DNA from 3 places in the Citricoccus sp. SGAir0253 genome. Region 3 is predicted to be linked to each of the others. Evidence: predicted binding sites of a transcription regulator. Region 3 holds the regulator's gene; each other region holds the start of a gene.

Region 1 (8,027 bases), 590 kb from region 3:
CACGGCCACCGGCCAGTGGCGCAAGCAGCACGGGGTGGAGATGTCCTCCATGACCCGCTCCCGGCTGCGCCGCGTGGCCAAGGAGTACATCCGTCCCGGCGTGCACGTCGCGGACCTGCACGAGGCCCTCGTCCACGTGCAGGCCCAGCGGGCGGAATGGGCGCAGTGGGCCCTGTCCAAGCGGCACCCCGCCGTCCCGACGGGGCTCGAGGCCCTGTCCGCCAAGGGCGCCGAGGTGGCCGGCGAGCTGGCCCGCCTCCAGGGCATGCTGGCCGAGCCGGGCGCGGAGGCGCAGCGGCTGGACCGGATGCCCGTGGACGAGCTCAGCGAGGTGCTGGACCGGCTCGTGGCGGATCAGGAGACGCTGAAGACCCTGCCCGAGCGCACGCTCGTGGGGGACCAGCTGCGCGAGCACGGCCTGCAGGAGCTGCTGGCCGACCTGCAGCAGCGTGAGGTCCCCACCGACCAGCTGCGCGCCGAGCTCGAGCTGGCCTGGTGGCAGTCCGCCCTGGAGGCGATGATCTCCGGGGACGACTACCTCGCCATGATGGACGCCGACTCGCTGCGCCGGATCGAGGCCGAGTACCGGCTGGCGGACACCGCCCACCTCGAGGGCGGGGCCCAGCGCCTGGGCTGGAGGATGTCCCAGCAGTGGAAGCGGGCGAACACCCAGCACCGGGCCTCCGCCCGCGTGCTGCGGTCCCTGCTCAAGGACGGCAGCCCCGGACCGGACTCCCTCGCAGGCCTGGAGCCGGAGCTGCTGCAGGCACTCGTCCCCGTCTGGACGACCTCGCCCCTGGCGCTGGCCGAGTTCCCGCCGGAGATGGGCTTCGACACCGTCATCCTGCTCGACGCCGAGTCGCTGGCGCTGAGCACGGCGCTCGGTGCCATCAGCCGGGGCCGCCAGGTGGTCGCGTTCGGCGACGGCACCTCGGGCTCGCCGAAGCCCTTCAATGTCTCCGTGGACCCGACGGCCTCCGCCGTCCTGCCGCGCGAGGTGGACTCCGCCTTCACCGCGCTGATGCGCGTGCTGCCCTGCGTCGAGCTCGACACCATGCACCGCGGCCTGGAGCGCCGGCTCACGCGACTGCTCAGCGAGCAGCTCTACGAGGGCCGCGTGGACATGCTGCCCGGGGCCGCCGAGCTGACCGGTTCCGACCACCCGGTGCGCGTGGAGTTCCTGCCCGGCGGCACCGGGATGCCCGGCGCCGGCGACGAGGGCGTGGAGTCCACCGTGGCGGAGGTGAACCGCGCCATGGACCTCGTCTTCGAGCACATCCGCCGGCGGCCGGAGGCCTCGCTGGCGGTCATCACCGCCAGCCCGCTGCACGCCCGGCGCGTGGCCGAGGCCATCCGGCTGAACCTGCCGAACAACCCCTGGGCCGCGCCGTTCTTCAACCGGGCCGAGGAGCCGTTCGTCGTGGCCCCCATGGCCCGCGCCCAGGGCGTGGTGCGGGACCACATCGTCTTCACGCTGGGCTACGGCCGCACGCCCCACGGGCGCGTGGTCCACCACTTCGGGCCGTTCTCCGAGGCCGGGGGCCGGGAGCTGTACGCCACGGCGATGACCCGCGCCCGGCGCCACCTGCACGTGCTCACCTGCGTGCACCCGGACGACCTGGACCCCGAGCGCCTGGGCAACGGCGCCGCCGACTTCTACGGGCTGCTCGCCACCTACCTCAAGGACTCCGGCCACACCGCCGCACCCCGGCCGCGGGACCCGCTCGTGGCCGACCTGGCCGACCGGCTGCAGCAGCGGCACGGCACCGTGGTCCCGGACTACGCCGGGAGCATCGACCTGGCCGTGTGGAACCCGCTGGGGCTGCCCTCCTGGGACGGGCAGGCCACCGCCGAGCAGGCCGCTCCCGTGGCCCTGGTCTCCGACGGCTCCGAGGCCTACCGGGCGATGTCCGTGCGCGAGCGCTCGCGCCAGCGGCCGCAGCAGCTCGAGCGCAGCGGCTGGCGCTACCACCCGTTGTGGACGATCGACGTCTTCGCCGACCCGGCCGGCTGCGCGCAGGCCGTGGCCTCGTTCCTGGGCCTGCCCGCGGCGGGCCACGGTCCCGGCGACGTCCTGGCCGAGGAGGGCCTCGCTTCCCGTGCCGGGGCGGCGACGGGTGGTGACTCCGGTACCGGTGCCGACGCCGCCGCGGACGCCCCTGGCGCGGCCGGGGCGGGGGAGGCGGCGGCCCCGGGCGGCGACGCGTCGCCGACCGGCCCGGACGCCTGGCACGACCGCCCGGCACAGCCCGGAGCCGAGCAGGCCGGCCCGGCACAGGCCGGCGACGAGCAGGCCGGCCCGGAGCGCGAGCCCTCCGACCTCGACCACCGGGACGGCGAGGAGGACCACCAGGACCCGTCCGGGACCCGTGAGCACGGCGCCGAGTCCGCTGCCGTCGCCGGTGGCATCTCGGGGGCCGGGTCGACGGCCGCGGACAGCCGGTCCTGAGCGTGGCCCCCTCCGCTCCGGCCGATCGGTCCGCGGCGCCGGGAGGGGATCCCTCCCCGCGTCGCCGCCGCCACCGCCGGGCCGATGCCGCCGGGACCGGCCCGGCCGCCGCGGACGGTCCGGAGCCGCACCTCGCCGATCCGGCCGCGCCCTCCCCCCGGAGGGCCGAGCGGGCCTCCCGGGACGGGGACGCCGCGCTGTCCGAGCGGGACCGGTGGTTGCTGGAGCAGCGACCGCCGCACTGGGGGTAGGCCGCCCGGAGGGGACCGTCACGGTGCCCCCGCCGAGCGGATCACGGTGACCTCGAGCGAGAGGACCGCCCCGGCGAGGGCGGGAGCGTCGGCGTCCGGGACCGCCAGGACCACGGCCTGGCCCGCGCCACCACCGCCCCGCAGGACCTCCAGGCCCTTCCCGAGCACGCTGCCGTCGAGGCCCACCACGTCGACCGCGTCCCCGGTCCCCACGAGGGCCAGGGCGGCCGGGTCGCCGACACGCACCGCCACCGGCCGGTGGCCCCGCGGGGGCGTGGGGATGTCCCCCGTCCGGTCCGGCCTCGCGGTGGCGGCGGCGGACCCCGATGTCGGCCCCGTGGGGTCGGCGTCCCCGAGCGCGCCGCCCGCGAGGGGCGCGGGGACGGCGTCCCCGGCGGTGCCGGGCCGCGGTGGTGCCCCCGGGGCCGACCCGTCGGGGGCGGCGACGACCGCGTCGGGCGAGCCGACAGCCCCGGCGGATTCGCGGGATTCCGCGCGGCCGGGATGGTTCGGGGCCGGGCGGGCGCCGGTGAGCACGGCGAGCACCACGGCCAGCAGGAGGGGCAGGGCGGCGAGGGCCACCCGAAGCGGCGTGCGCCGCGTGCGCCGGATGCGGCCGGCGGCGGGGCGCGGGAAGCCTGCATCCTCCCCGCCGTCGCCGGGCGCCAGGGTGAGCGCAGCGGGCGGCGCGGTCCGGAGCCGTCGCCGGACCACGGCCCGCTGCCGGCGCAGCCAGGACCGGTCGGGTCGGGACGCCGGGCGTCGTGGGGGTGCGCCGCGGGACGGGCCGCGGTGGGCCCGGGGCGGCGGGGCGGTCACGTCCGGTCCCGGGTGGCCGGCCGGCGGTGCGGCGGAGCGGACGGGAGAGACGGCGGGGGAGCGGGGCAGGCGCGGGGCGGGCATGCCCCGATCAGAGCACTTGAGGGGTCCACCTCGAGGCGGGCGAGGGGACGGGAGCGGACGACGCTCCAGGCCGCGTCAGCGGTGCAGGACCGCGCCCACGGCGGGAGGTGCGGGGGAGCGGCGGGCCGCGCCCGGGGGCGCGGCCGGCTCAGGCGGAGGCGGCGGCGGGCGTCTTGGCCGGCGCCGGGGCGGAGGAGCCTGCCGAGGCGTCGGACGAGGACGAGGACGAGCCACTGGTCGAGGACGATCCGGCGGAGGCCGCCGAGTCGCCCGAGGCGGACGCGGCGGCCGTGGAGGAACCGGCGGTGGAGCCCGAGCGGTCGGAGCGGGAGTCGTTGCGGTAGAACCCGGATCCCTTGAACACCACGCCCACGGAGTTGAACTTCTTGCGCAGGGTGCCCTCGCACTGGGGGCAGACGGTCAGGGAGTCGTCGCTGAACGACTGGACGATGTCGAACGCGTGACCGCAGTCCTTGCAGGCGTAGGCGTAGGTGGGCACGGGGTTACTCCTTCCGACCAGCCGTTGCCGGTCCGCGGGACGACGGGTCGCTCCGTCGGCCGGGTGGCTTGGCACTCTCACGTTTCGAGTGCTAAGGATACACCCCCGGCCGGGCGGCCGCCGTCGGGCACGTCACGCCCGGGCGGCCAGCGGGTCCACCCCGTCGCCGAACCAGGTGAGGCCGTCGGCGGTCACCGCGCCGTCCACCGGCTCGTCGAACTCCCCGGCGGGCAGGTATCCCCGGGTCATCAGCTCGTGCCGGAACACGCTCGCCACGGTGACGGGGCCGCCGTCGCCGGCCTCCCGCAGCCGGCGCACCCCGGCCAGGAACCGGTCGTAGTATCCGCCGCCCTGGCCCATCCGGATCCCCAGCAGGTCCACCACCTGGGCCGGCACCAGCACGAGGTCCACGGTCGCCATGGTCTCCACGCCCAGCCGCTCGCCGACGGGCTCGTCGATGGGCGCCACCGCGCTCCGCGCCAGTTCCACGCCGGGGTGCCAAGCGGTCCAGGACAACTGCCGCTCGGGCTCGGTGATCGGCACGAGCACCTCGATCCCGGCCCCGTGCAGGGCCTCGCGCAGGGGCCCGGTCTGCGGTTCGGTCCCGTAGGACATCACGACGGCGGCCCGCCGGTGGCGCGCCCGCGGGAGGTACCACTCCAGCACGTGGCGCGTGATGGCCTCGGACTGGGCCGTCCGCTCGGCCTCGCCGAGCTCGCGGCGCCGGGCCCGCCACAGCGTGCGGGTGTCCTGCTTGCGCCACGCCAGCGTCTCCTGGGGCGTGGAGCCGCGATGGCCGGTCAGGGACGCGGAGTACTCGGCGGTGGGCTGGTCCTGGGGCGTGGGGTCGTTGGGGGACACCCCACCATTGTGCCCCTAGGATCGCCTCATGGCTCCCGTCCCGACGCACTCCTGGCCCGTGACGCTGGAGCACGGCGACCTCGTGCTGCGGCCGTTCCGCCGCTCCGACCAGGAGGAGTGGATGGCGCTGCGGTCCCGGAACCGCGAGTGGCTGCGGCCGTGGGACGCCACCAACCCGGTGCCGGAGACCGGCCTCAAGAGCTTCCACGAGATGGTCCGGGTGCTCAACCGCTCGGGCCGGGACGGGACCGGGCTGCCGTGGCTCATCTGCGTGCGGGGCACCGCGGACGGGCGGGCGGCGATCGCCGGGCAGCTGAGCGTGTCCTCGATCGTGCGCGGCTCGGCCCAGTCGGCCGCGATCGGCTACTGGATCGACCAGGCCCGCGCGGGCCAGGGCCTCGTGCCCACCGCGGTGGCGCTGGCCGTGGACCACTGCTTCTCCGTGCTGGGACTGCACCGGATCGAGGTCAACATCCGCCCCGAGAACCGGCCCAGCCTCCGGGTGGTCGAGAAGCTGGGGTTCCGCCACGAGGGCCTGCGCCGTGCCTTCCTGCACATCGACGGCGACTGGCGTGACCACGAGTCCTTCGCGCTGACCGCCCCGGAGGTCCCCGGCGGGCTGCTCGCGCGGCTGGGCCGGGGGCGTCCGGCCGGCTGAGCGGGCGGCGGACGAGGCGGCGCACGACGCGGCGCACGAGGGAGTGGAGCGGCACGGAAAACCGCTGGTCGGAGCGACACAGCGTGGCGAATGACACTCGTGTGCTTCGGTGCCGGTACCGTTTGGGGCGTGGATACAGGCATCGCTATTCTGGAGGAGTCGCTCAGTCTCGTACTGGGCTACCTTCCGGATGTCCGCCTGCACGCCTCCCTGGTGCTCTGCGCGCTGGTGGCGGCGTGGCTGTTCGCCATCCACCGGAGGGCCAGCCAATCGCCCCCGCCCCGTCGCCACCGGAGGATTCCCATGACGCGCACCGCCCAGTCCACGCCCCGCGGCGTCCGGCCCCGGTCGATGCCCGCCTCCGGGTTCCGCGTCAAGTGGGACCGCACCCTCATCGCCCTCGTCGCCCTGCTGGCCGTGCTGGTCCTCGTCGTCACCGGGGTCGCCGCCCTCTTCGGCGCGGGCACGGGAGGGACCGCCCTCGTCGCGGCCCTCGTGGCCGCGGGCGGGGTCGCCTCCCTGCGCGCCCTCGCGCTGCGGGACCGCAAGGCGCGCCGCGACCAGCGGATCGAGCGGGCGTTCACCGAGGCCATGAACCCCGGCCTGCCGGTCGTCCACGACGCCGTGCCCAGCGGCTCCGGCTCGACCGCCGTCTTCGACGCCGCCTCCGGCCAGGCGCCCGCCCCGCACGCCCGGGACGAGCAGGGTGCCGCGGCCCCCGCCGCGGCCCCGGCCGTCCCCGCCGGCTCCGCGCCGACCCCCGCCCCGGGCGCCGACCTCGACGCCGCGGCCCTGCCCAGCGTGCCGCGGCCCACCTACCTGGACGCCGCGGAGGCCCACCGGCCGGTCCCGGAGCCGCTCGTGCGCCCCGAGGTCCCGGCCGCGCAGCCCGGCACGAAGCTCAAGTCCGGCGTGTCCGGTGAGTACCTGGCCAAGGTCCAGGCCACCGCGAACCGCTCCCTGGACCTGGACAAGGTCCTCCAGCGCCGACGGGCCGTCTGACGACAGGGGAACGGCCGATGCGCCACCGGGCGCAGGGGGAGGACGCGGAGGACCGGCAGGTCCGGTACCTCTCGTCCACCGCGGTGCGGGACACGCTGCAGCACGTCCTGGCCGGACAGGGGTTGCGGCTGCACCACGCCCGCCTGGTCGACCTCCAGCACCGGCCCGGCGCGGGGGCCACGGGGGTGTTCCAGGCGTGGGCGGTGCCCGATGACGCCCCCGACGACGGCGCCCCGGAGGAGGACTCCCCGGCGGAGGGCGACGCCGCGCAGGCCGGCCGCGAGGTCTTCGTCGCGCTGACCGCCGAGGCCGTCCCGGAGGACGCGGTGGTCGACGCCGGCCGCGCCGCCGAGACCGACTGGTCCGCCTGGATCCACCCCCACGACCCGCTCCTGGCCGGGCTCGCGCTGGCCTCCGACCCGGCCTCCGTCGCGGCGGTCTGGGGCGCGGGCCGGGTCCTCACCGACCTGCAGACCGTCAGCTACCGGCCGCTGCGCCGGGCCGTGCTGCGCGCCGAGTTCGCCCCGGCGGGCGAGGACGCCCCGCCCCCGGCGCGCTCGGCCGGCCACGGCCCCGGACAGGACGACGTCGTCCGCGGGGGCGCCCCGGGACAGGACCCCGCCGGGCCGCGCACGGTGTATCTCAAGGTGATGCGCGGCGGCCTGGCCGCGGGACTGCACCACCGCCACGTGCTGCTCGCCGCGGCGGGGGTGCCGGTGCCGCCGGTGCTCGGCCCGCCGGTCGCGGACGTGCTGGCCCTGGGCGAGGGCACCGGGACCGTGCTGGCCGGGGCCATCATGGCCGACGGCGCCCGGCACGTGGACCCGCGCGAGGTCACCGACCTGCTCGACCGGATGCCGGGGGAGATCCTCTCCCTGCCCCGGCGCGAGGCCTGGGCGGACCGGACGCCCTCCTACGGCCACGCCGCGGCCACCGCCCTGCCGGACCAGGCCCGCCGGATCCGCTCGCTCGTGGAGCACCTGCAGCGGCAGCTGGCCACCACGGACCGCGGTCCGGTGGTGCCCACGCACGGCGACCTCTACGAGGCCAACCTGCTCGTGCGGGACGGGCGGATCAGCTGCGTGCTCGACGTGGACGGTGCCGGCCCCGGCCACCGCGTGGACGACCTCGCCTGCTTCCTGGGCCACCTCGCGGTGCTGCCGGCCGTGGACGAGCGCTACGTCTTCACCCACCGGGCGCTGCGCCGGTTCCACTCCCACTTCGTGGGGACCGTGGACCCGGGGGCACTGGCCTGTCGCTCGGCCGCCGTCGCGCTGTCCCTCGTGGCCGGCGCCCGGGACTCGGGCCGCCCGGACTGGCAGGCCGCCGCCCGGCAGCGGCTGGACATCGCGGAGTCGCTGCTGCAGCTGCCTCAGTCGTCCTCGGGCTGGTAGGGGCGGTAGT
Region 2 (8,027 bases), 600 kb from region 3:
TTGTCGAAGTCCTTGACGGTGATCAGGCCCTGGAGCTTGTCGTTCGCGTCCACGAGCGGCAGCTTCTCGATCCGGTGCTCGGAGAGCAGGGCCACGGTCTCCTCGCGGGAGATGCCCACGCGCGCGGTGATGAGGGGCATCCGCGTCATGGCGGACTCCACGGTGCGGTGCTCGAACTCGGCGCGGGGGATGAAGCGGGTGTCGCGGTTGGTGATGATGCCCAGCAGGGTGTTGGAGCCGTCCACGACCGGCAGGCCGGAGACGCGGTACCGGGCGCACAGCTCGTCCAGCTCGGCCAGCGTGGCGTCCGGGCCCACGGTCACCGGGTCGGTGATCATGCCGGACTCCGAGCGCTTGACGCGGTCCACGTGGGCCGCCTGGTCCTCGATCGAGAGGTTGCGGTGGATGATCCCGAGCCCGCCCTGGCGCGCCAGGGAGATGGCCAGCGGCGCCTCCGTCACGGTGTCCATGGCGGCCGAGATCACCGGGATGTTCAGCGTGATGCGCTTGGTCAGCCGCGTGGCCGTGTCGGCGTCCGCCGGGATCACGTCGGTCGCGTTGGGCAGCAGCAGGACGTCGTCGTAGGTGAGGCCGACGAAACCGAAGGGATCGGCGGCGGTGGCCACCGGTTCGTCAGAGGGACCGGGAATCTGTGCGCTCACGGGCGTAGGGCCTTTCGGTCGGTGGATTCAGACCAGTCTAGGCCCGTCCGCATGGTTGAGGGCTTTAGTTTGCTCACACCCCTGCGTGAGCCGCCGCGCGCGAGCCGCGCCACACGTCCGTCACATGGCGCAATGCCATTCGGCGTCCGTGGTATGTGCCGCCTAGCCTTCTGCGGTGAAGAATTCCCACCGCACCGCCCCCGCCCCCGCCGCGCGCCGGTGGCCCGCCTGGATGACGGGCTTCGGCCCGCAGATCCTCGCGGCCCTCGTCGTCGGCCTCGTCCTGGGCCTGGTCGCCCGCTCGACCGGCCACAGCGAGGAGACCCCGACCGGCCTCGGCGTCACCCTCCAGGTGATCGGCTCCAGCTACGTCTCGCTGCTGAAGACCACCGTCATCCCGCTCGTCTTCTTCGCCGTCGTCGCCTCGATCGCCAACCTCGCCAAGGTGACCAACGCCGCCCGGCTGGCCGCCAAGACCCTGCTGTGGTTCGGCATCACCTCGCTGATCGCCGTGGTCGTGGGCCTCGTCATCGGCGCCGTGATGCAGCCCGGCGTGGGCACCGGGCAGCAGGCCCCCGAGGGCTACGAGGGCAAGACCGGCAGCTGGTGGGCGTTCCTGCAGGGCCTGGTCCCCTCGAACTTCCTGGGCCTGTCCGCCAGCACCGCCGCCGCCGAGGACGGCACCCTGTCCACCTCCGTCAGCTTCAACGTGCTGCAGGTGCTCGTGATCTCGATCGCCGTGGGCGTCGCCGCCCTCAAGCTCGGCGAGCGCGCCCGCCCGTTCCTGGACTTCTCGGCCTCCACGCTCGAGGTCATCCAGAAGGTGCTGTGGTGGATCATCCGCATCGCCCCGATCGGCACCGTCGGGCTCATCGGCAACGCCGTGGCCAGCTACGGCTGGGACACCATGGGGACCCTGGCCAAGTTCGTGGTCGCCATCTACGTGGGCCTGGCCGTGGTGCTGCTGGTCGTCTACCCCGTGCTCGTGAAGGCCCACGGCCTGTCCGTCCGGCAGTACTTCACCGGCATGTGGCCGGCCTTCCAGCTCGGCTTCGTCTCCCGCTCCTCCATCGGCACCCTGCCGGTGACCCAGCGGGTGGCCGAGCGCAACTTCGGCGTCCCGCGCGGCTACGCCTCCTTCGCCGTGCCGCTGGGCGCGACCACCAAGATGGACGGCTGCGCCGCGATCTACCCGGCCATCGCCGCCCTGTTCGTGGCCCAGTTCTTCGGCCTGGACCTGGCGTGGAGCGACTACCTGCTGGTCATCGTGGTCTCCGTCCTGGGCTCCGCCGCCACCGCGGGCACCACCGGCGGCGTGGTCATGCTGACCCTGACCCTGTCCACGCTGGGCCTGCCGCTGGCCGGCGTGGGCCTGCTGCTCGCCGTCGACCCGATCGTGGACATGGGCCGCACCGGCGTGAACGTGGTGGGCCAGGCGCTCGTCCCGGCCCTCGTGTCCAAGCAGGAGGGGATCCTGGACCAGGACCGCTACGATGCCAGCCGCGCCGGCGCGAACCTGCTGGCCGACGACGAGGCGGACCTCCTCGACGCCGGGCACGACGGCGGCGCCGGCACCGGCGCGGAGCGCCGCCCCGAGGCGTCCCGCGCCTGAGGCCCCTCCCCCGGGCGCCCCGTCCGGGCCCCGCGCCCCGCGCGCAGCACATCATCCCAGGATGGACATTTCCCCCGTGCATTCACGGGGGAAATGTCCATCCCGTCATGTCCGGGGCCTTCCGGCCGACCGCAGGGGACCCGACACCCCGCAGGCCGACACCTTAGAGACACCCTCAACAGGACCAAAGACGACGTGGCATCCCCCGCCTCTGCGGGGGATGCCACGTCGTCGTTGTCAGCGACGCCCGGGGGCGTCAGTGGCCCCGGCGGACCGGGCCACTCGCCAGGTCAGGGGATCAGTCCTCGTCCTCGGCGACCTTGTCGGCCACCAGGGTCTCGGTGGTCAGCACCAGCGCCGCGATCGAGGCGGCGTTGGCCAGGGCCGAGCGGGTGACCTTGACGGGGTCGATGACGCCGTCGGCGAGCAGGTCGCCGTACTGGCCGGTCTTGGCGTTGAAGCCGTGGTTCGGCTCCAGCTCCGCGACCTTGGCGGCCACCACGTAGCCGTCCTCGCCGGCGTTCTGGGCGATCCAGCGCAGCGGCTGGACGAGGGCCTTGCGGACGATGTTCACGCCCACGGCGGCGTCGCCGTCGAGGGACTTGACGGCCTCGTCCTCCTCGAGGGCGGACAGCGCGTTGATCAGCGCGGTGCCGCCGCCGGCCACGATGCCCTCCTCGAGCGCGGCACGCGTGGAGGACACGGCGTCCTCGATGCGGTGCTTGCGCTCCTTGAGCTCCACCTCGGTGGCCGCGCCGACCTTGATGACGCCCACGCCGCCGGCCAGCTTGGCCAGGCGCTCCTGCAGCTTCTCGCGGTCCCAGTCGGAGTCGGTCGCCTCGACCTCGGCCTTGATCTGGGCCACGCGCGCCTTGACGTCCTCGGCGGAGCCGGCACCCTCCACGATCGTGGTGTTGTCCTTGGTGACGGTCACGCGGCGGGCGGTGCCGAGCACCTCGAGGCCGACCTGGTCCAGCTTCATGCCGAGGTCCGGGGAGACGACCTGGGCGCCGGTCAGGGTGGCGATGTCCTGCATCATGGCCTTGCGGCGGTCGCCGAAGCCCGGGGCCTTGACGGCCACGACGTTCAGGGTGCCGCGGATCTTGTTGACCACGAGGGTGGACAGCGCCTCGCCCTCGACGTCCTCGGCGATGATGAACAGCGGCTTGGAGGCCTGCAGCACCTTCTCCAGCAGCGGCAGGAACTCGGCCACGTTGGAGATCTTGCCGGAGTTCAGCAGGATGTACGGGTTCTCCAGGACGGCTTCCTGGCGCTCGGCGTCGGTCACCATGTACGGGGACAGGTAGCCCTTGTCGAACTGCATGCCCTCGGTGATCACCAGCTCGGTGGAGGTCGTGGAGGACTCCTCGATGGTGATGACGCCGTCGGTGCCGACGGTGTCGAAGGCGCGCGCGAGCAGCTCGCCGATCTCGTCCGACTGGGCGGAGATGCCGGCCACGGCGGCGACCTGGTTGCCGGAGACGTCCACGGCGTTCTCGCCCAGGCGCTTGTCCACGGCGGCCACGGCGGCCTCGATGCCGCGCTTGACGTCGCTCGGGCGGCACCGGCGGCCACCTGGCGCATGCCCTCGTTGACGAGGGCCTGGGCCAGCACGGTGGCGGTGGTGGTGCCGTCGCCGGCCACGTCGTTGGTCTTGGTCGCGACCTCCTTGGCCAGCTGGGCACCCATGTTCTCGTACGGGTCGTCCAGCTCGATGTCGCGGGCGATGGTCACGCCGTCATTGGTGATCGTGGGGGCGCCCCACGACTTGTCGAGGACCACGTTGCGGCCCTTGGGGCCGAGGGTCACCTTGACGGTGTCGGCCAACTTGTCGATGCCGGCCTGCAGTGCGCGGCGGGCCTCATCGTTGAAGGCAAGCTGCTTCGCCATGAACGAAGCTCCTTTCGTACCGGAAGTCTGGGAAGACGGGGAGGGATGCTGGGATGGCGGCCGGCGTCCGGTCCCGGACGGGAGGGGACGACGGCGGCGCCTGACGCGACCAGGCCCGGCCGGCTCGGTGCCGGGCCGGGCCTGGGCGGCTCAGCCGGGGGCCGGCAGGGCCTCCCGGCCGGAAGTCACTTGGTGACGATGGCCAGCACGTCGCGGGCGGAGAGCACGAGGTACTCCTCGCCGCCGACCTTGACCTCGGTGCCGCCGTACTTGGAGAACAGCACCACGTCGCCCTCGGAGACGTCCACCGGGATGCGCTTGCCGTTGTCGTCGACACGGCCGGCGCCGACGGCCACGACCTGGCCCTCCTGCGGCTTCTCCTTGGCGGTGTCCGGGATCACCAGGCCGGAAGCGGTGGTCTGCTCGGCTTCCAGCGGACGGACAACAATGCGATCCTCGAGGGGCTTGATGGAGACAGACACGTCTGCACTCTCCTTCTTCTGTGGTGGGCCAGACCAGGGGGTCCGACCGGCGTCAGTGGATTCTGCTGTGCGCCGTAGGCTGGCCAACCGTCGTCGCGGGTGCCGGATGGCAGGTCCTTCAGGCTTGGCACCCGGTGCCCCGGAGTGCCAGAAGTGACTCTAGGACGTGCTTTAGCACTCGGTCAAGGCGAGTGCCAAAGGCCCCCGGCGCGTAATACGCGCGCCCCATGTGACGCAATCGCGCCCGTCGCTTGCACTTAGGTAAGGCTTACCTCTACGCTCAGCCCAGAAGCTTGGAATACGAACCATTTGCCGCACCCCTCCGGTCCCTCCGGCGGGCCCGCGCTGCGGGAGGGTTCCCCTCCCCCGACCCCCGGAGTACGACCGTGTCCCTCACCTCCCCCTCGCCCGTTTCCGACGCCGCCCCCGTCTCCCGCCGCGGCCGCCGCGCCGCGCTGCTCGCCGTCGTCGCCGTGTCCTCGCTGGCCCTCACCGCGTGCGGCGGCGGGGCGACCGGCAACGGCGAGGGCGCCTCCGGCAGCGCCTCGGCCGAGGCCTCGGGCGAGGCCTCGGGCGAGACCGTGACCGTGGAGCACGCGCAGGGAACCACCGAGGTCCCGGTCGACCCGGAGAAGGTCTTCGTGTTCGACCTGGGCGTCATGGACTCGATGAACGCCCTGGGCGAGCAGCCGGCCGGCGTGCCCGAGGCCGTCTACCCCGAGCAGCTGCAGCCGGTGGCGGACGCCGCCGAGGTGAAGATCGGCGCCATGAAGGAGCCGGACTTCGAGACCATCGCCTCCGAGGCCCCGGACCTGATCATCATCTCCGCGCGCACCGCCGAGGCCTACCCGGAGCTGTCCAGGATCGCCCCGACGATCGACCTGTCCGTGGACCAGTCCGACCAGATGGGCTCCTTCGAGGAGAACGTCACCACGCTCGGCGCGGTCTTCGGCAAGGAGCAGGAGGCCGCGGACCGGCTCGAGGCCGTCGAGGCCAAGGTCGAGGACGCGAAGTCCACGCTCAAGGAGGCCGGCGACACCGACGGCCTGGTGGTGCTCACCTCCGCCGGCGAGGTCACCGCCTACGGCGCGGGCTCCCGCTTCGGGCTGATCCACGACGTGCTCGGCATCCCGACCGCTGCGGACGTGAAGGCCGAGGGCCCCCACGGCCAGTCCGTGTCCTTCGAGTTCATCGCCCAGGCCGACCCGGAGAACCTCTTCGTCATCGACCGCGACGCCGCCACGGGCGAGGGCGGGGACACCGCCGCCGCCGTCCTGGACAACGACCTGGTCAACGGCACGAAGGCCGCGCGCAACGGCAACGTCATCCAGCTGGACCCGGCCGACTGGTACCTCGTGGGCTACGGCCTGGACTCCCTGCCGCGGATGATCGACGAGGTCGTCAACGGCGTCGTCACCGAGTCGACCACGGACGCCGGCTCCGCCGAGGGCGACGACTCCGGCAACTGATGACCACCTCCCAGGCCAGCCGGCCGGCGTCGTCCCTGCGGGGACGGCGCCGCCGCTCCCCCGCCGCCCCGGCCCGCCCCGTCTCCGACCGGGGCGGGCTGGCCCGCATCCCGGCCCGGGCCCCCGTCCGGGTGCCCGGCGCCACGGACCCCGTGGAGGTGCGTGCCGTGCGGGCGCACGCCGAGGAGCACTGCGTCACCTCCCGGGAGCTGCGCAGCTTCCGCACCTCGCGCGCCGCCCTGCGGCTCGGCGCGGTGGGCATCCTGGTGCTCGCCGTCGTGTCCATGTTCGTGGGCGTCACGGACGTCCGCCCCGGCGCGCTGCTCGCCGGTGACCCGGCGGCCTGGCACGTGTTCACGGTCTCCCGCCTGCCCCGCACCGCGGCCGTGCTGCTGTCCGGGCTGGCCATGGCGGTGGCGGGCCTCATCATGCAGCTGATGGTGCGCAACCGCTTCGTGGAGCCCTCGACCGCCGGCACGGTCGAGTCCGCCGCGGCCGGGCTGCTCGTGGCCACCCTCTTCCTGCCGGCCCTGCCGCTGATGGGCAAGATGGGCGTGGCCGCGGTCTTCGCCCTGGCCGGCACCGCGCTGTTCCTGGCCATCATCCGCCGCGTGCCCGCCCGCTCCACCCTGCTCGTGCCGCTCGTGGGCATCATGCTCGGCGGCGTGGTCGCGGCCGTCACCACGTTCTTCGCCTACCGCACGGACCTGCTGCAGACCCTGAACACGTGGATGATCGGCGACTTCTCCGGCATCGTCGCGGGCCGCTACGAACTGCTGTGGCTCGTGGGTGCCCTGACCCTCGGCGGGTACCTCGCCGCCGACCGGTTCACCGTGGCCGGCATGGGCCAGGACGTGGCCACCAACCTGGGGCTGGACTACCGGGCCGTGATGGCCCTCGGGCTCGGGCTCGTCTCGCTGATCTCCGCCGTGGTGGTGGTGACCGTGGGCGCCCTGCCGTTCCTGGGGCTCGTGGTGCCGAACCTGGTCTCCATGGTCTTCGGGGACAACGCCCGCACGGCCGTGCCGTGGACCGCCGTCTTCGGCGCCGGCTTCGTCCTGGCCTGCGACATCATCGGCCGCACCGTGCGCTACCCCTACGAGATCCCCGTGGGCACCGTCATCTCGGTGGTGGGCGCGCTGCTGTTCCTCGTCCTGCTGCTGCGCACCCGCACCGGGCGGTCCGCGTGACCACCGACCTCACCAGCTCCCCCGTAGCGGGGCACCGCCGCACCGTCGAGACCCGCGGCGGCCTCGACGTCCGCCCCGGTGCCGGCCGGCGCCGGGGCGACCGGCGCGCGTGGCTCGTGGTGGGTGCCCTCGGCGCCCTCGCGGTCGCCTGCCTGGCCGCCTTCGTGCTGGTGGACCTCACCGGGGCGGTGGCCTACATCCTGCCGCGGCGGCTCACCACGGTGGCGGCCATGGTGCTCGTGGCCTACGCCGTGGGCGTGTCCACGGTGCTGTTCCAGACCGTGACGGGCAACCGGATCCTCACCCCGTCCATCATGGGCTTCGACGCGCTCTACGTGCTCGTGCAGACCGTGATGGTATGGGTCTTCTCGGCGCAGTCGTTCCTCAGCGCCCCCGCGCCGCTGCGCTTCCTGCTGGAGGCGGTGGTCATGGTCGCCTTCGCGGTGGCGCTGTACCGGTGGCTGTTCACGGGGGCACGGCAGTCGCTGCACCTCGTGCTGCTGATCGGGATCGTGTTCGCGACCCTGTTCCGCGGGGTGTCCGCCCTGCTCCAGCGGCTCATGGACCCGAGCGAGTTCATCGTGCTGCAGGACCTGTTCTTCGCCTCCTTCGGGATGGTGGACCCGCAACTGCTCGGCATCGCCGCCGTGCTGCTCGCGCTGGCCTCGGTCCCCGTGTGGCGGATGCGGCACGAGCTGGACGTGCTGGCCCTGGGCCGGGAC
Region 3 (8,027 bases):
GAATGGAGCACCAGTCCTCCCGGGCGCCGTCCATGCTGCCCGGATCCCACCAGTCGAAGGAAGATGCCCGTGCCGCCCATGGCGATCAACGCCCCGGCGCCCGCCGCCACCGATCCCGCCGTGATCCGCAACTTCTGCATCATCGCTCACATCGACCACGGCAAGTCGACGCTGGCCGACCGCATGCTGCAGTCCACCGGCGTGGTCCAGCCGCGGGACATGAAGGCCCAGTACCTCGACCGGATGGACATCGAGCGCGAGCGCGGGATCACCATCAAGTCGCAGGCCGTGCGCATGCCGTGGAACGTGGCCGGCACCGACTACGCGCTGAACATGATCGACACCCCGGGGCACGTGGACTTCACCTACGAGGTCTCCCGCTCCCTCGCCGCCTGCGAGGGCGCGATCCTGCTGGTGGACGCCGCGCAGGGCATCGAGGCGCAGACCCTGGCCAACCTGTACCTGGCCATGGAGAACGACCTGACGATCATCCCGGCGCTGAACAAGATCGACCTGCCCTCGGCGGACCCGGACCGGTACGCCGCGGAGATCGCCGGGCTGATCGGCTGCGAGCCCGAGGACATCCTCCGGGTCTCCGGCAAGACGGGCGTCGGCGTGGAGGACCTGCTGGACCGGGTCGTGGAGTCGATCCCCGCGCCCGTGGGCGTCGCCGACGCCCCCGCCCGCGCCATGATCTTCGACTCCGTCTACGACACCTACCGCGGCGTCGTGACCTACGTGCGCGTGGTGGACGGCAAGCTCTCCCCGCGCGAGAAGATCACCATGATGTCCACCGGCGCCACGCACGAGCTGCTGGAGATCGGCGTGTCCTCCCCGGAGCCGATCCCCTCCAAGGGCCTGTCCGTGGGCGAGGTGGGCTACCTGATCACGGGCGTGAAGGACGTGCGCCAGTCCAAGGTGGGCGACACCGTGACGGGGGCGGCCAACCCGGCCACCGAGCAGATCGGCGGCTACGAGGACCCCAAGCCGATGGTGTTCTCCGGGCTGTACCCGATCGACGGCTCGGACTACCCCGTGCTGCGCGACGCCCTGGACAAGCTCAAGCTCAACGACGCCGCGCTCGTGTACGAGCCGGAGACCTCCGTGGCGCTGGGCTTCGGGTTCCGCGTGGGCTTCCTGGGCCTGCTGCACCTGGAGATCATCCGCGAGCGGCTCGAGCGCGAGTTCAACCTGGACCTGATCTCGACCGCCCCGAACGTGGTCTACGAGGTCACCCGCGAGGACGGCACGCAGGTCACGGTGACCAACCCGTCCGAGTTCCCCGAGGGCAAGATCCGCGAGGTCCGGGAGCCGATGGCCTCGGCGACCATCATCGTGCCGGCGGAGTTCATCGGCGCCGTCATGGAGCTGTGCCAGGGCAAGCGCGGCCAGCTCAAGGGCATGGACTACCTCTCGGAGGAGCGCGTGGAGATCCGCTACTGGATCCCGCTGGCCGAGATCGTCTTCGACTTCTTCGACCTGCTCAAGTCCCGCACCAAGGGCTACGCCTCCCTGGACTGGAAGGCCGACGGCGACCAGGTCGCCGACCTGGTCAAGGTGGACATCCTGTTGCAGGGCGAGACGGTGGACGCGTTCAGCTCCATCACGCACAAGGACAACGCCTACTCCTACGGCGTCATGATGACCTCCAAGCTCAAGGAGCTCATCCCGCGCCAGCAGTACGAGGTGCCGATCCAGGCCGCGATCGGCTCGCGCGTGATCGCCCGCGAGAACATCCGGGCGATCCGCAAGGACGTGCTCTCCAAGTGCTACGGCGGCGACATCTCCCGCAAGCGCAAGCTGCTCGAGAAGCAGAAGGAGGGCAAGAAGCGCATGAAGATGGTCGGCCGGGTGGAGGTCCCGCAGGAGGCCTTCATCGCCGCGCTGTCCTCGGACGGTGCCGGCTCCGAGTCCGGCGCCAAGAAGTAGCGCCGGGACCGGCCCGCGTGCCCTCCGTCCTCCCCCTCGGGGACCCCGCGCCCGACGACGGCCGGCTGCCCGGCCACGCCGCCCGCCTCGTGCGCGAGGCGGCGGCCGCCGGCGCCCCGCGGACGTTCAGCCTCTACGTCCACGTGCCGTTCTGCGACGTGCGCTGCGGCTACTGCGACTTCAACACCTACACCGCCCAGGACCTGGGACCGGGGGCGTCGCGGTCCAGCTATGCGGCCACCGTGGCCGGTGAGCTGGACTTCGCCGCCGGTGCGCTGGCGGCCTCCGGCCTGCCGCCCCGCCGCCTGGAGACGGTGTTCTTCGGCGGCGGCACGCCCACGCTGCTGCCGGCCGCCGACCTCGTGGGCATCCTGGCCCGCGCGCGGGAGCTGTTCGGGATCGCGCCCGGCGCCGAGGTGACCACGGAGGCCAACCCGGACTCCGTCACCGCGGACTCGCTCGCGGAGCTGGCCGCCGGGGGGTTCACGCGGGTGTCCTTCGGGATGCAGTCCGCCGTGCCGCACGTGCTGGCCACGCTGGACCGGACGCACCGCCCGGAGAACGTCCCGGCCGCCGTCGGCTGGGCCCGGGACGCGGGGCTGGAGGTCTCCCTGGACCTCATCTACGGCACGCCGGGGGAGTCGCTGGAGGACTGGCGCACCACGGTGGAGGCCGCGCTGGCGCTGCGCCCGGACCACGTCTCGGCGTACTCGCTCATCGTCGAGGAGGGCACCCGCTTCGGGGCCTCGGTCAAGCGCGGCGTGCAGCCGGACGTGGACCCGGACGACCAGGCGGACAAGTACCTGCTCGCCGAGGAGCTGCTCTCCGCGGCCGGCTACCGCTGGTACGAGATCTCCAACTGGGCCCTGGACCCGGAGGGCACGGGCGTCCACCGGGCCCGGCACAACATGGCCTACTGGCGGGACCAGGATTGGTGGGGCGCCGGCCCGGGGGCACACTCGCACGTGGGCGGCGTGCGCTTCTGGAACGCCAAGCACCCCGCCGCCTACGCCCAGCGCCTGGCGACCGGCGTCTCCCCGTCCGTGGGCCGGGAGGAGCCCGACGCCGAGGCGCGGTTCCTCGAGCGGGTCATGCTGGGCGTGCGGCTGGCCGAGGGGCTGGAGGCGTCCGTGCTGGACACGGCCCCGGACGGCGGGGCGGCGGCGCGTCGGGAGATCGCGGCGATGATCGCCGAAGGGCTGCTGGACGGGAGGGCGGCGCTGGCCGGGCGGGTGGTGCCCACGCTGCGCGGCCGCCTGCTGGACGACGCGATCGTGCGGCGGCTGGCCGGGTTCTGAGCCCCCGGGCGCCCGGCCCCGCACGGACCGCGGCGCCTACTGGATGAGGCGCAGGTTCAGTGGGTAGCGGTACGGCCGGCCCTTGTTGCAGTGGATGCCGGCGGCCACGCCGGAGATCGTCATGAACAGCCAGATGAGCATCGCGATGATGCCGAAGATGCCGCCGACCACGGGGATCAGCGCCAGCAGGTTCGCCACGATCGCCAGCACCGTGGGCGGCAGCGTGAAGTTCAGCGCCTCCTTGGCCTCCTGGGCGGTGAACGGGCCGCGGTGGCGGAAGACGAGGTAGATCGCCAGCGAGGGCACGAAGCCGAGGATGCCGCCGAAGTGGGCCAGGGTGGCCCACTGCCGGTCCTCGGCGGGCGTCAGCGGCTCGGCCTGGGCCGGGGAGCCCTGCAGCTGCTGGTCGCGCCGGGGCGCGGCGCTCGGGCGCGGGCCGCGCGGTCCGCTGGGCTGCTGCTGTGACACGTCCTGCTGCCTCTCGGTCTCGGTACTGCCGGGGTACTGCACGGGGCGCTGCTCGCTGCTCCGTCCGCCAGTCTACGCGGACCTACGCCCCGGGCGCCGTCAGGAAGTCGATGACCTCCTCGACGCGCCCCAGCAGGGACGGCTCCAGGTCGGCGTAGCTCCGCACGTGGGAGAGCAGGCGCTTCCACCCCAGCCCCACGTCCTCCGTGGTCCGGTGGGGCCAGCCGAGCCCCTCGAGGATGCCGGTCTTCCAGTCCCGTCCGCGCGGCACCACGGGCCAGGCGCCGATGCCGAGCACCGAGGGCTTGATGACCTGCCACACGTCCACGTACGGGTGCCCGACGATCAGCACGTTGCCGCGGGCGCCGGGCACGCGCAGGGCCTCGTCGGCGATCCGCTGCTCCTTGGAGCCGGGCACCAGGTGGTCCACGAGGACGCCCAGGCGGCGCTGCGGGCCCGGGGAGAACTCCCGGATGGCCGCGGCGAGGTCGTCGACCCCGTGCAGCGGCTCCACCACGATGCCCTCCAGGCGCAGGTCCTCGCCCCACACCTTCTCCACGAGCTCGGCGTCGTGCACGCCCTCCACCCAGATGCGCGAGGCGCGCGCGGTGCGGGCGCGGGCGTTCTCCACCCGGATCGAGCCCGAGGCGGTCCGCGCGGGCAGGGCCCGGCCCGTCACCCCGACGGCGGCCGGCCGGGACGGCGCCGGCGGCACCACGTGCACGGGCTCGCCATCGACGAGGAAACCGTGGCCCAGGGGGAAGGAGCGCGTCCGGCCCCGGCGGTCCTCCAGCACCACGAGGTGCACGCCGCCGGAGCGCTCGACCCGCAGGACCGCGCCCGTGAACCCGGTCCCGGCGTCCTCCAGCACGGTGCCCCGGTCCGCGGGCACGTCCGGCACGGCACGGGCGGCGGGGCGGAAGCCGCCGTCGAGGGTGCCCGGTCCCCAGCTGTTCCATTCCATGGGCCCCGACGCTAGCAAGCCCGTCGGGCGATCCGGGGGAGCGGCTCGCGCCCTGCCGCCCCGGCGCGCGCGGGCGGTGGGTGACTGGACAGAGGCGGTAGACTTGGCACTTGAACTGACCGAGTGCTAACCAGTCGTGACGGGAGGGTGGAATGAGCGAGCATCCGCGCCGCATGCAGGTGCTGCAGGCGATCGTCGAGGACTACGTGGCCTCCCGGGAGCCGGTGGGATCCAAGGCGCTCGTGGAGCGCCACCGGCTCGGGGTGTCCTCGGCGACGGTCCGCAACGACATGGCGGCCCTCGAGGAGGAGGGGTTGATCGTGGCCCCGCACACCTCCGCCGGCCGGATCCCCACGGACAAGGGCTACCGCGTCTTCGTGGACCAGATCTCGGAGGTCAAGCCCCTCTCGGCCGCCGAGCGCCGCGCCGTGCAGGCGCTGCTGGAGTCCACGGACGACGTCAACGAGATGATGGCGCGCACCGTGCGGCTGCTGGCCCAGCTGACCAACCAGGTCGCCGTGGTCCAGTACCCGCACCTGGACGCCTCCACGATCCGCCAGCTCGAGGTCGTCTCCCTGGCCCCGCGCCGGGTGCTCGTGGTGGTCATCCTCTCCTCGGGGCAGGTGGACCAGCGCCTCTTCGCCACCGAGCAGGACGCCGCGGAGACCTCCCTCGAGGTGCTCAAGCAGCTGTTCCGCCGGCACCTCGACGGGCTGACCCCCGCCCAGGCGGTGGACGGGCTGCGCGCGGCGCTGGCCTCCGTGCCGGCGGCCGACCGCGAGCTGGCGACCACGATGGCCGAGCAGCTCGACCAGCTGCTCGCCGCCCGCCGGGAGGACCGCATCCTGCTCGCGGGCACCGCCAACCTGGCCCGGTCCCCGGGGGACTTCCCGTACTCGATCGGGCCGATCCTGGAGGCGCTCGAGGAGCAGGTGGTGCTGCTGCGCCTGCTCGCCGAGATGGAGGCGGACGTGCGCGGCCTCAGCGTGCGCATCGGTTCCGAGAACACCGGCTCGCTCGCCGAGACCTCCGTGATCGCCGCCGGCTACGGGCCCGGCGCGGAGGCCAAGCTCGGCGTCGTGGGCCCCACCCGCATGGACTACCCCGGGACCATGACGGCCGTGCGCGCGATCGCCCGGTACCTGTCCAGGATCCTGTCCCAGTAACCTCGGTCCCCGACGACCGCACCGAACCACTCCCGTCCGGAAGGAACACCCCCCACCGTGGCAGACCACTACGAGGTCCTCGGCGTCAGCCGGGACGCCTCCGCCGAGGAGATCAAGCGCGCCTACCGCAAGCTGGCCCGCAAGCTCCATCCCGACGTCAACCCCGCCCCGGAGGCCGCCGACCAGTTCAAGGAGGTCACGCGCGCCTACGAGGTGCTCTCGGACGAGGGCAAGCGGCGCAACTACGACGCCACGGGCCACGAGAACGGCACCGGCGGCATGGGCGGCTTCGGCGGGGGCGACTTCGGCGGCTTCCAGGACATCTTCGAGACCTTCTTCGGCGGCGGCGCCGGCCCGGGCGGGATGGGCGGGCGCGGCCCGGCCAGCAGATCCCGGCGGGGCCAGGACGCGCTCATCACCGCGCGGATCGACCTGCGCGACGCGGTGTTCGGGACGGACAAGACCCTCGAGGTGGACACCGCCGTGGTCTGCCCCACGTGCGAGGGCAGCTGCTGCCAGCCGGGCACCCAGCCCGAGACCTGCACCATCTGCCACGGCCAGGGCGCCGTCAGGCGCCCGGTCCGCTCCATCCTCGGCACCGTCATGGCCGCCGAGACCTGCTCGGCCTGCCAGGGCTACGGCACCGTCATCCCCGACCCGTGCCGCGAGTGCGCCGGCCAGGGCCGGGTGCGCCAGCGGACCTCCCTGACCGTCAAGATCCCCGCCGGCGTGGCCACCGGCACCCGCATCCAGCTCGCCGGTCGCGGCGAGGCCGGCCCCGGGGGCGGCCCCAACGGCGACCTGTACGTGGAGATCGACGTACGCCCGCACGAGGTGTTCACGCGCGACGGGGACCACCTGCTGGCCACCATGTCGGTGCCCATGACCGCCGCCGCCCTCGGCACCACGATCGTGCTGGACACCTTCGACGGCGAGCAGGAGGTGCCCGTGCACGCCGGCACGCAGTCCGGCGAGGTGCAGGTCCTCAAGGGGCTGGGCGTCGGCCGGCTGCGCGGCGCGGGCCGCGGCGACCTGCGGGTCACGCTGCGGGTGGAGACCCCCACGCGGCTCGACGACGAGCAGCGGCGCCTGCTCGAGGAGCTGGCGGTCGCGCGCGGCGAGGACACCGTGCACGGCACGACCGAGCACCGCGGGCTGTTCTCGAAGCTGCGCGACAACTTCAAGCACCTGTGAGCTGAGCGATGAGCCACCCGCTGTTCTACGCCGGTCCCGGGGCGCTGACCGGCACGCGGCCGGGCGACGCCGTGGTGCTCACGGGCGCCGAGGCGCGGCACGCGGCGCAGTCCATGCGGCTGGGCGTCGGCGAGCACCTCGACGTCGCCGACGGCTCCGGCCGCCGCGTCACGGCCACGGTGCGCTCCGCCGACGCCGACCGCCTCGAGGCGACCGCCGAGCAGGTCACCGACGAGCCGGCCCCGCGGCCGGAGCTCGTCCTCGTCCAGGCCCTGGCCAAGGGCGACCGGGACCTCATGGGCGTCCAGGCCGCCACCGAGCTCGGCGTGGACGCCGTCCACCCGTGGCAGGCGGAGCGCTCCATCGTGCGCTGGACCGGCGGAGGCGGCAAGGCGGCCAAGACGGCCAAGGCCCTGGCCAAGTGGGAGGCCGCCCTGCTGGCCGCCGCCAAGCAGGCCCGCCGCACCCGGGTGCCGGCCGCCCGGGAGCTGCTCGACGGCGTCGGGGTCGCCTCCGTGTGCGGGCCGGGCACCCTCGTGCTGATGCTGCACGAGGACGCGACCGAGCCCCTCGGCGACGTGCTCGCGGCCGCCGGTGCGGACGCGGAGCGGATCGTCATGGTCGTCGGGCCGGAGGGCGGGATCAGCCCGGCCGAGGCCCGGGCCCTGGCCGGGGCCGGCGCCCGTCCCGTGCTGCTGGGCCGCAACGTGCTGCGGTCCTCGACCGCCGGCCCCGCCGCCACCGCCGTCGTCCAGCAGCTGCTGGGACGATTCGGCGCCCGGCCGTAGACTTCCCCCAGGACACCCACCACAGCAGGAGCTGAGCCACCCGCCTTGAGTCTTCCGACCGACTCCACCGAACCCGCCGGCACCGACCGGGACCAGGTCACCATCACCTTCGCCTCCGCGGAGGACATGGTGCGCACCCTCGGCACGCAGGACCTGCTGCTGCGCATCCTCGAGGGCATCTACCCGGGGCTCGCGCTGTCCGTGCGCGGCCACGACCTGG

The links. The regulator HrcA, encoded in region 3, represses chaperone genes, less so after heat shock. The targets are predictions, from matches to a motif close to TTNGCACTCGNNNNNNNCGAGTGCNAA.
Region 1: a site for HrcA is predicted at 4,171-4,197, ahead of E7744_RS04830 (FmdB family zinc ribbon protein). Genes of this name have one in related genera too.
Region 2: a site for HrcA is predicted at 4,818-4,844, ahead of groES (co-chaperone GroES). Genes of this name have one in related genera too.

The regions. Positions count from the first base shown of each region.
Region 1 covers NZ_CP039424.1:1,050,311-1,058,337, forward strand. Annotated here, with positions in the region: gene E7744_RS04815 (DUF4011 domain-containing protein) at 1-2,449, shown strand, start outside; gene E7744_RS04825 (hypothetical protein) at 2,719-3,282, opposite strand; gene E7744_RS04830 (FmdB family zinc ribbon protein) at 3,752-4,102, opposite strand; gene E7744_RS04835 (5-formyltetrahydrofolate cyclo-ligase) at 4,235-4,963, opposite strand; gene E7744_RS04840 (GNAT family N-acetyltransferase) at 4,992-5,621, shown strand; gene E7744_RS04845 (hypothetical protein) at 5,925-6,623, shown strand; gene E7744_RS16470 (phosphotransferase family protein) at 6,641-8,017, shown strand; gene E7744_RS04855 (response regulator transcription factor) at 7,996-8,027, opposite strand, start outside.
Region 2 covers NZ_CP039424.1:1,031,609-1,039,635, reverse strand. Annotated here, with positions in the region: gene guaB (IMP dehydrogenase) at 1-662, opposite strand, end outside; gene E7744_RS04775 (dicarboxylate/amino acid:cation symporter) at 895-2,274, shown strand; partial or broken gene groL (chaperonin GroEL) at 2,573-4,164, opposite strand; gene groES (co-chaperone GroES) at 4,350-4,646, opposite strand; gene E7744_RS04760 (siderophore ABC transporter substrate-binding protein) at 5,033-6,115, shown strand; gene E7744_RS04755 (ABC transporter permease) at 6,115-7,305, shown strand; gene E7744_RS04750 (iron chelate uptake ABC transporter family permease subunit) at 7,302-8,027, shown strand, end outside.
Region 3 covers NZ_CP039424.1:1,635,850-1,643,876, forward strand. Annotated here, with positions in the region: gene lepA (translation elongation factor 4) at 70-1,929, shown strand; gene hemW (radical SAM family heme chaperone HemW) at 1,947-3,227, shown strand; gene E7744_RS07270 (DUF4870 domain-containing protein) at 3,264-3,695, opposite strand; gene E7744_RS07275 (DUF3097 family protein) at 3,778-4,659, opposite strand; gene hrcA (heat-inducible transcriptional repressor HrcA) at 4,812-5,825, shown strand; gene dnaJ (molecular chaperone DnaJ) at 5,883-7,019, shown strand; gene E7744_RS07290 (16S rRNA (uracil(1498)-N(3))-methyltransferase) at 7,028-7,807, shown strand; gene E7744_RS07295 (PhoH family protein) at 7,853-8,027, shown strand, end outside.